4 regions of the Bradyrhizobium sp. CCGUVB14 genome follow, and region 4 is predicted to be linked to each of the others. Evidence: predicted binding sites of a transcription regulator. Region 4 holds the regulator's gene; each other region holds the start of a gene.
What was found. Region 4 encodes PhoB, which activates phosphate uptake and scavenging genes when phosphate is short. Its sites were predicted from a motif close to TGTCATNNANCTGTCAT; they were not measured.
Positions count from the first base shown of each region.

Region 1: NLM32_RS35105 (LTA synthase family protein) is a predicted target of PhoB. The motif match lies at 1,075-1,091, and genes of this name have one in related genera.
Region 2: NLM32_RS38285 (YdcH family protein) is a predicted target of PhoB. The motif match lies at 1,091-1,107, and genes of this name have one in related genera.
Region 3: NLM32_RS21820 (DUF47 domain-containing protein) is a predicted target of PhoB. The motif match lies at 1,277-1,293, and genes of this name have one in related genera.

Region 1 covers NZ_JANADS010000001.1:7,521,815-7,524,000, reverse strand. The annotation lists gene NLM32_RS35115 (hypothetical protein) at 1-213, opposite strand, end outside; gene NLM32_RS35110 (TetR/AcrR family transcriptional regulator) at 320-988, shown strand; gene NLM32_RS35105 (LTA synthase family protein) at 1,179-2,186, shown strand, end outside.
Region 2 covers NZ_JANADS010000001.1:8,185,667-8,187,852, forward strand. The annotation lists gene NLM32_RS38280 (NAD(P)/FAD-dependent oxidoreductase) at 1-711, shown strand, start outside; gene NLM32_RS38285 (YdcH family protein) at 824-1,006, opposite strand; gene NLM32_RS38290 (YdcH family protein) at 1,334-1,540, shown strand; gene NLM32_RS38295 (hypothetical protein) at 1,692-1,910, shown strand; gene NLM32_RS38300 (hypothetical protein) at 1,933-2,184, shown strand.
Region 3 covers NZ_JANADS010000001.1:4,733,892-4,736,077, reverse strand. The annotation lists gene NLM32_RS21825 (inorganic phosphate transporter) at 1-574, opposite strand, end outside; gene NLM32_RS21820 (DUF47 domain-containing protein) at 590-1,234, opposite strand; gene NLM32_RS21815 (branched-chain amino acid ABC transporter permease) at 1,391-2,186, opposite strand, start outside.
Region 4 covers NZ_JANADS010000001.1:9,485,271-9,487,456, reverse strand. The annotation lists gene phoU (phosphate signaling complex protein PhoU) at 1-651, shown strand, start outside; gene phoB (phosphate regulon transcriptional regulator PhoB) at 674-1,381, shown strand; gene NLM32_RS44420 (GcrA family cell cycle regulator) at 1,484-1,996, opposite strand.

The DNA.
Region 1 (2,186 bases), 2.0 Mb from region 4:
CCACGCGTTCGGCCAGAGCCGGGCCAGTGCCGCGGCACTGAAAGCCAGGCAGAACAGCGAGAGCGAGCTGCGCGCCGTGAAACGGATCACCATCCGGACGCCCTCGACCTCGAACTGCCGCATCGAGGCGATCCAGAGGCATAGAGCAATCAGGCACAGCGTGAGGACGGCGAGCAGCCGCCAGCCTTCGAACCAGCTTCGACGTTGCGACATGGTGGTCTCCTCCTTTATGTAATCATCGATTACATTTCGGAGTGACGCGACCGTCAACGATGTAATCTCTGCTTACATTCACGTTCGGGTGATGCTAGAAGGCGCCATGCCCGCCCGTCAGACCACCAAGCCTCGGACCTCCAAACCTCGCGCCCGTCGCCAGACATCCGAAGCCCGGCCCTATCACCACGGCGACCTTCGCCGCGTGCTGATTGATGCTGCGCTGCAACTGGCGGCTGAGGGTGCCGAGGTCTCCGTGCGCGAGGCGGCGCGCCGGGCGGCGGTGTCGCCGGGAGCGCCGTTCCGGCACTTTCCCAACCGCGACGCCCTGATGGCTGCGGTGGCCGAGGAGGCGCAGCGGCGCTTTCGCGTCGAGATCGAGGCTGCACTGGCGGAGGCGCCGTCGGCCGACCCGCTGGTCCGCTTCCGCGCCTTCGGCATCGCCTATGTGCGATGGGCGATGCGTAATCCCGCCCATTTCGAGATCATCTCGACAGGACGCTATTTCGCCCATGGCAGTTCGGCCGAGCTGACGCGCGACAATGCCGAACTGGTCGCGTTGACCGAGCGGATGCTGGCCGAGGCGGCCGCGCACGGCCTGCTGCGGTCGGCGGATCTCAAGCGCATCCTGATCGCCGGCCGTGCCCTGATCTACGGCTTTGCCCGGATGAACCTCGACGGCCATTTTCCGCGCTGGGGCGTGGCGGAAGACGAAATCGAGCGGATGGCGGAGGGGGTGATCGATCTGTTCATCGCCGGGATCGCCAGACCCTAGCGTCGCCTGAGGTGCGGCCTTTCGCCTCCCGCTAACATTAAGCGAAGGTCGGGTGGCGGATCGCGTTGCCTGCCCGTGACCATTCCATTACAGTTTTATGACACGGCGCAGGCTTTCCGGCTGCGCCGAACGCCGCGGGCCGGTCAGACGGCTTGGCATCACCGCGCCGGACCAGAGTTGCGTGTCGTCGATGGCGTCCGCGCCCAATCCAGGCCCTTCCGCCACCACCGCCGTCCTGGCGAGCGTCGCTGCGCTCGGCATCTGGCGGCTGCTCGCGGTGGCCGCGCCGCATTTCGCGGCGCTTGCGCTGATGTACGAGACCGAGACCGATTTCGGCTCGCGGCTGTCCTTCCTGCTCGCCTGGGGCATCCTCAACTGCTTCTGGGTCACGCTGTTGCGCCGGCCGGCGCTGTCGGGCGCGCTGTCTCTGACCATGGTCGTGGTGCTGGTGTTGCTGTCGCGACTCAAGCACGACGTCGTGCAGATGACGGTCAACTTCATCGACCTGATGATGATCGACCGCGACACGGTCGCGTTCCTGTTCACGATCTTCCCGAATCTGCGCTGGTCGGTGATCGGGGCCGGCCTCGTCACGCTGCCGCTGATGTATGCGCTGTGGTGGCTCGATCCATTCCGCATCCGCCGCCTTCCGGCACTCGCCGCGATGCTCGCCTGTCTCGCGGGGTTGGTCGGATATTCCGTCTATCATCCCGACGAAGCCTGGCGCGGCTACTACGACGACGGCTATCTCTCGAAATTCTTCCGCTCCGGCGTCACCGCCGTATCCGATTTCGTGCAGTACGGCTTCATGGAGTCGGACGCCTCGACCAATGAGCGGCTCAACATGCCGCTGGTGGATTCTTGCCATCCGGCCGGCCGGCGGCCGAACATCATCATGATCCATGATGAATCGAGCTTTGACATCCGCGCCGCACAGGGCATCAAGGTGCCGCCGGGATACGGCAGTCACTTCAAGTCCTGGGACGGCAAGGAGCGTACCTTCCTGGCCGAAAGCAATGGCGGGCCGAGCTGGTTCACCGAGTATAACGTGCTTGCCGGTCTCTCCTCGCGCTCGTTCGGCCGCTTTGCCTATTTCGTGACGCGCATCGCCTCGGGTCGCGTCGAGCGCGGCCTGCCGCTGGCGCTGCGCCGCTGCGGCTACGACACCATGTCGCTCTATCCCGCCTATGGCGGCTTC
Region 2 (2,186 bases), 1.3 Mb from region 4:
CTGGCCTGTGACGCCGCGCTGCTCTCGCCGTCGACCGGCATCATCGACAGCCATGCCTACATGCTCTCGCTGCGCGGGGAAGCCGAGGAAGCCGGCGCAGCCTTTGCGTTTCACACGCCGCTGATCCGCGCCAAGGCAGACGCTGGCGTGATCGAGATCGAAGCAGGCGGCGAAGCGCCGATGACGCTGCAATGCGACCTGCTCGTCAACGCCGCCGGGCTTTCGGCGACGACCGTGGCACGCCACATCGACGGCATGCCGATCGACCGGATTCCGCCGGCCTATCTCGCCAAGGGAAACTATTTCAGCTGTAACGCGCGCGCACCGTTCTCGCGCCTGATCTATCCCGTGCCCGAGCCCGGCGGGCTCGGCGTGCATCTCACCCTGGACATGGCGGGACAGGCGCGCTTTGGCCCCGACGTCGAATGGATCGAGACGATCGACTATGAAGTCGATCCGTCGCGTGCCGAGCGCTTCTATCCTGCGATCCGCAAATACTGGCCGACGCTTCCCGACGGCGCGTTGATGCCGAGCTATTCGGGCATCCGCCCGAAGATCGTGCCGCCGGCGGTGGCTACCCAGGATTTCCTGATGCAGGGTCCGCGCGACCATGGTGTCGCGGGTCTGGTCAATCTGTTCGGCATCGAATCGCCGGGACTGACATCGTCGCTCGCGATCGCGGACCACGTCGCAGAGCTCGCAGAAATTTAAGCGGCCGCGCAACGATCATTGCACGGCGCGCACCTAACAGCAGGGACGAGCGCAAACGCTCTCATCCCTGCCTGAAAGGATACGATCAAACTTTACGCTGTTACGGGGGTTACTAGTGAAGCGTGTCGCCGGTTTGCTTCAGACGCTCGATCTGGTCCTTGACCATCAACTTCCGGCGCTTCAACTCAACAATTTGCAGGTCGTCTGTTGAAAGGTGCACGAGAGCTTCGTGCAATTCGTTTTCGAGAACTTTGTGCTTCCGTTCCAATTCAACCAGATGTGCCTGAATTGTCATTCGAAACCTCCTCGGTAGGGGTGACCTTGGATTCGATCCGGACGAAGAAGTGTACACCGGCGATTCGTTCTGTCGATGGATATCCGTCGTCGCAGCGTCATTTTTGAAAATTCATATGTAATGAAGCGTGAGTAAGGAACCACGCGGTGAAAGATCCATGATATCAATGCGCTTGCGCGACACTGCTGCGAATCGTTGAAATATCTTGCGAGAGAGCGGTGCGCGAAGGTCGCAGATCGCTTGCGATCACGCCGCGCAAGGACGATAATTTCCACAGGGCATCCACAGCCTTAATCTCAAGCTAATCGGTTTTCGGCCACCGCAAACATGACCAATGAAGACGAGCGTGAGCTCGAAGCCGAGCTCACCCGGTTGCAGCAGGAACACCGAGATCTCGATGCGGCGATCGATGCACTGCATCAATCGCCCGCCCCCGACCTATTGCGGTTACAGCGGTTGAAGAAACGCAAGCTGTTGTTGCGCGACCGCATCGCCTTCATCGAAGACCAGATCACGCCCGACATCATCGCCTGATCCGCGAGCGGTCGCGGCTTGCGGCCCAAATGAATCCGCTTGACTCAAAAAGAACAAAAGAGGAACATAAATCCCGCCGCCGACGCCCCAGGAAACGCCCAAGAAATCGACCAAGAAAAACCTGCACGCACAACCCGCAAGGACACCGCAGATGTCAGTCCCCGCCCTTCTCGACAACAGCTATTACGAGCAAGCCTGCGATCAGGCGATCGCGATGTGTGACGGCAATCTGCGCAGCACCATCAAGGCGCTGATCATGGCCAACGAATATCTGGAAGCCGAACTGGAAGAGCTGCAGGCCGCGATCTCCGCCGGCTGCATTCCCGAGACCTCGCGCAGCTGGACGCGGGGCAAGAGCGGCGCCGCCTAGTTCTGATCACCGGAGCAACGCCATGTCGGATGTGACCTATTACGTTGCAATGCCTTTCCTGATCGATGCCGACGGATCGCCCGTCGCGGGCGCCGCCGAGGAGTGTCAGAGCTCGACGGCCGCGCTGCGACGCGCCGAGGCCTTGTCGCGCGGTGCCGGCCATATCGGCGCGGTCGCGTTCAGCCGCAGCGGCGATCCCATGACCGGCGAATTCGGCGACGCCACGCTGCTGCGGAGATTCGGCAACGTGCCGGAAGATCTGGCCACGCTGTAGGA
Region 3 (2,186 bases), 4.8 Mb from region 4:
CGCCGTGCCCGAGCGAATAGAGCGAGGCGGAGGCGAATTGCAGGATGCGGAAGGCGCGGTCGACCGCGAACGGCGTCGAGCGCACCGAGAGCCAGGATACGACCGCAACCAGCATCATCGCGAGCAGGAAGCCGACCAGCGGCGACAGCACGATCGCCAGGACCGCCTTGGTCAGCCCGCTCCAGACCGCCGCCGAGATTCCGGCCTTGGCCATGCCGCCGCCGACGAGCCCGCCGATCAGCGCATGCGACGAGGAAGACGGGATGCCGAGCGCCCAGGTCACGAGATTCCAGACGATGGCGCCGACAAGCGCTGCAAAGATCACCTGGGCATCGACAATTGCGGGGTCGATGATACCGGTGCCGATGGTCTGCGCGACGTGCAGGCCGAACACCATGAAGGCGACGAAATTGAAGAACGCAGCCCAGAACACCGCGAATTGCGGCCGCAGAACGCGGGTCGAAACGATGGTCGCGATCGAGTTGGCGGCATCGTGCAGGCCGTTCAGGAAGTCGAACAGCAGCGCGACGGCAATCAATCCGACCAGGACGGGAAGACCCAACGCAGCATCCACGGCGCGGCCCCTGCCCTAAACTTGCTCGATGACGATGCTGTTGATCTCGTTCGCGACGTCGTCGAAGCGATCGGCCACCTTTTCGAGGTGGTCGTAGATTTCGACGCCGACGATGAAGTCCATCGCGCTGCCGTCGCGGTGCTTGAGGAACAGCTCCTTCAGCCCGATGTCATGGAGGTCGTCGACGCGGCCTTCGAGCTTGGTCAGCTCTTCGGTGATCGCGGTCAGCATCGCGACGTTGGGCCCGATCGACTGCATCAGCGGCAGCGCACGTCCGACCAGATTGGCGCACTCGATCAGGAGTGCACCGATCTCGCGCATGGGCGGCTCGAAGGTGCGGACCTCGAACAGCATCACGGCTTTGGCGGTCTGCTGCATCTGGTCGATGGCATCGTCCATCGAGGTAATGAGGTTCTTGATGTCGCCGCGGTCGAACGGCGTGATGAACGTGCGGCGCACCGCCGTCAGCACCTCACGGGTGATGTTGTCGGCATCGTTCTCGAACTGGTTGACACGCTGACAGTAGACCGGCGTCTCCTCGCCGCCGTTCAACACGCCCTGAAGCGCGATCGCGCCCTGGATCACGGTTTGGGCGTGGCGGTCGAACAGGTCAAAGAACCGTTCTTCCTTGGGCAGGAAAGCACGAAACCATCGCATCATGGGTATAGTCTACCGGCTGGACATGGCCCGACCCGAACGGATCGTCACAAAACTGTCATAGACCATTTTCGTTCCGCGCGCGTGTCATCTCACGCCCGCGGAGCCGGATCATCCACCGGATTTACGCACCAACGGAATTGGTGCGATATCAATGATTTAGAGCGACCGCCGGAAGTAATGGGCAAATTCGCCGACGACACCACGGCGGAAGGTGAGCACGCAGATCACGAAGATCGAGCCCTGGATCACCGTCACCCACTGGCCGAATCCGGCCAGATATTGCTGCATGGCGATGATCGCGAAGGCGCCGACAACGGGACCGAAGACGGTACCGAGACCGCCAACCAGCGTCATCAGCACGACTTCGCCCGACATCGACCAGTGCACGTCGGTGAGCGAGGCATTCTGCGCCACGAACACTTTCAGCGCGCCGGCAAAGCCCGCCAGCGTCCCCGACAGGACAAACGCCAGGAACTTGTACTGATCGGTCCTGTAGCCGAGCGAGATGGCGCGCGGCTCGTTCTCACGGATCGACTTCAGGACCTCGCCGAACGGCGAGTTGATGATGCGATAGATCAGCAGGAAGCCCGCGAGGAAGCCGACCAGCACGACGTAGTAGAGCACGGTCGGCTTCGACAGATCGAGCACACCGAACATGTGCCCCTGCGGAATGCCCTGGATGCCGTCCTCGCCATGGGTGAACGGCGCCTGCAGATAGATGAAGTACAGCAACTGCGACAGCGCCAGCGTGATCATCGAGAAATAGATGCCCTGGCGGCGGATCGAGATGTAGCCGGTGATGAGCGACAGCCCGAACGCGGCGGCTATGCCGACGAGGATGCCGAGTTCAGGCGGCAGCGCCCATACTTTCAGCGCGTGCGCGCTGCAATAGCCCGCGGTGCCCATGAACATCGCATGGCCAAACGACAACAGGCCGCCATAGCCGATCAAG
Region 4 (2,186 bases):
GAGATGGGCGGCATCGCCGAGCGCATGATCGTCGATTCCGTCGACGCGCTGATCCGCCGTGATATCGCGCTCGGCCAGCGCGTCGTCACCATCGACGCCGAGCTCGACGCGCTGCAGAAGAAGATCGAGGAACGCGCCGTGCTCACGATCGCGCGCCGCCAGCCGATGGCGGTGGATCTGCGCGAAATCGTCGGCGCCATGCGCGTCGCGACCGATCTCGAACGCATCGGCGACCTCGCCAAGAACATGGGCAAGCGCGTCGCGGCGCTGGAGACGGATTTCCATCCGCTCAAGCTGTTCCGCGGCCTCGAGCACATGACCGACCTCGTGCAGCAGCAGGTCAAGTCGGTGCTGGACGCCTATGCCGCGCACGATCTGCCGGCGGCGATGGCGGTGTGGAAGGGCGACGAGGAAGTCGACGCCATCTGCACCTCGCTGTTCCGCGAGCTCCTCACCTATATGATGGAGGACCCGCGCAACATCTCGTTCTGCATCCATCTGATGTTCTGCGCCAAGAACATCGAGCGGATCGGCGACCACGCCACCAACATTGCCGAGACCGTGTTCTACATGATCGAAGGCCAGGCCATCACCGACAAGCGACCGAAGGGCGACATGACGACCTTCGCCACCACGGTCCCCAATACTTGAATCCTTAAGGAGCGACGACCCAATGGGCGCACGCATTATGGTGGTTGAAGACGAGGAAGCTCTCACCGAGCTCCTCCGCTACAACCTCGAGGGCGACGGCTATGACGTCGAGACGGTGATGCGCGGCGACGACGCCGACACCCGCCTCAAGGAGCACATCCCCGATCTGATCGTGCTCGACTGGATGCTGCCGGGGCTTTCCGGCATCGAGCTGTGCCGCCGGCTGCGGACGCGGTCCGACACCAAGCAGCTGCCGATCATCATGCTCACCGCGCGCGGCGAGGAGAGCGAGCGGGTGCGGGGCCTTGCGACCGGCGCCGACGACTACATCGTCAAGCCGTTCTCGGTGCCCGAGCTGCTGGCCCGGGTGAAGGGTCTGCTGCGGCGCGCAAGTCCCGAGCGGCTCGCAACCGTGCTCGCTTTCGGTGACATCGAGCTCGATCGCGAAAAGCGCCGCGTGGCGCGCTCGGGCCGGCCGATTGATCTCGGCCCCACCGAATATCGCCTGCTGGAGTTTTTCCTGGAGCACCCCGGTCGTGTGTTCTCGCGCGAGCAGCTGCTCGACAGCGTCTGGGGCCGCGATATCTATATCGACGAGCGCACCGTCGACGTGCATATCGGTCGCCTGCGCAAGCTGCTCAATCTTGGTCGCGAGCAGGATCCGATCCGCACGGTGCGCGGTGCGGGCTATGCGCTCGATGACCGGTTTGCGAAGGCCGAGCAGGCCTAAGGCTCTTGCAAGCAGACAAAATAAAAAGCGCGCTGGATGGCGCGCTTTTTTATTTCCCCGGTCGTCCCGGCCTTGTGCCGGGACGAGGTTAACTGGATGCGCTTACCGCGTGCCCGGCTTCGCCGGCGCGCGCCGCCGATCCGCTGCCGGCTGATACGCCACCCGCGAGTGCTGGGCGCAGTAGGGCAGGCCGGAGAGCGCCTTGCCGCCGCAGAAGAAGAAATCCGGGCTCGAGGGATCGCCGACCGGCCAGTGGCAGGTCGCCTCGTTCAATTCGAGCAGCGACAGCCGCTGGCTCATCGGCACCACGTTGTCGTAGGTGACCGGTTCAGCCTCGACTTCGACCTCGAAGGCCTGCGCCAGCGCGGTATTGCCACGCGCGATGGGCCTGCTCACCCGCATCATGTGCTGCGCCGGACGCGCCTTGCGCGGCCGCGGAGCTGCCGAGGACGGGCTCTTGGCGCGGCCCGACAGGCCGAGCCTGTGCACCTTGCCGATCACGGCGTTGCGGGTGACATTCCCAAGCTCAGCGGCGATCTGGCTGGCCGAAAGTCCGGCCTCCCAGAGCTTTTTCAACTGCTCGACGCGATCGTCGGACCAGGTCAAAACCGTCATTGTAACCTTTCCTTCGCCGCGCGCCTGCCATCCTGGGGCGGCACGACGAATGCCTAAGCTTCGAAAAACCCGTGCCGCCAGAATCCCTTAAGGTTCGCCGGGCGCAATGAGCCGCCCGAACGTTTACGCCGGTACATGAGGACTTTTGGGATCAGAACCGCTGCACGAGATGTCGTATCTGACAAGGCAA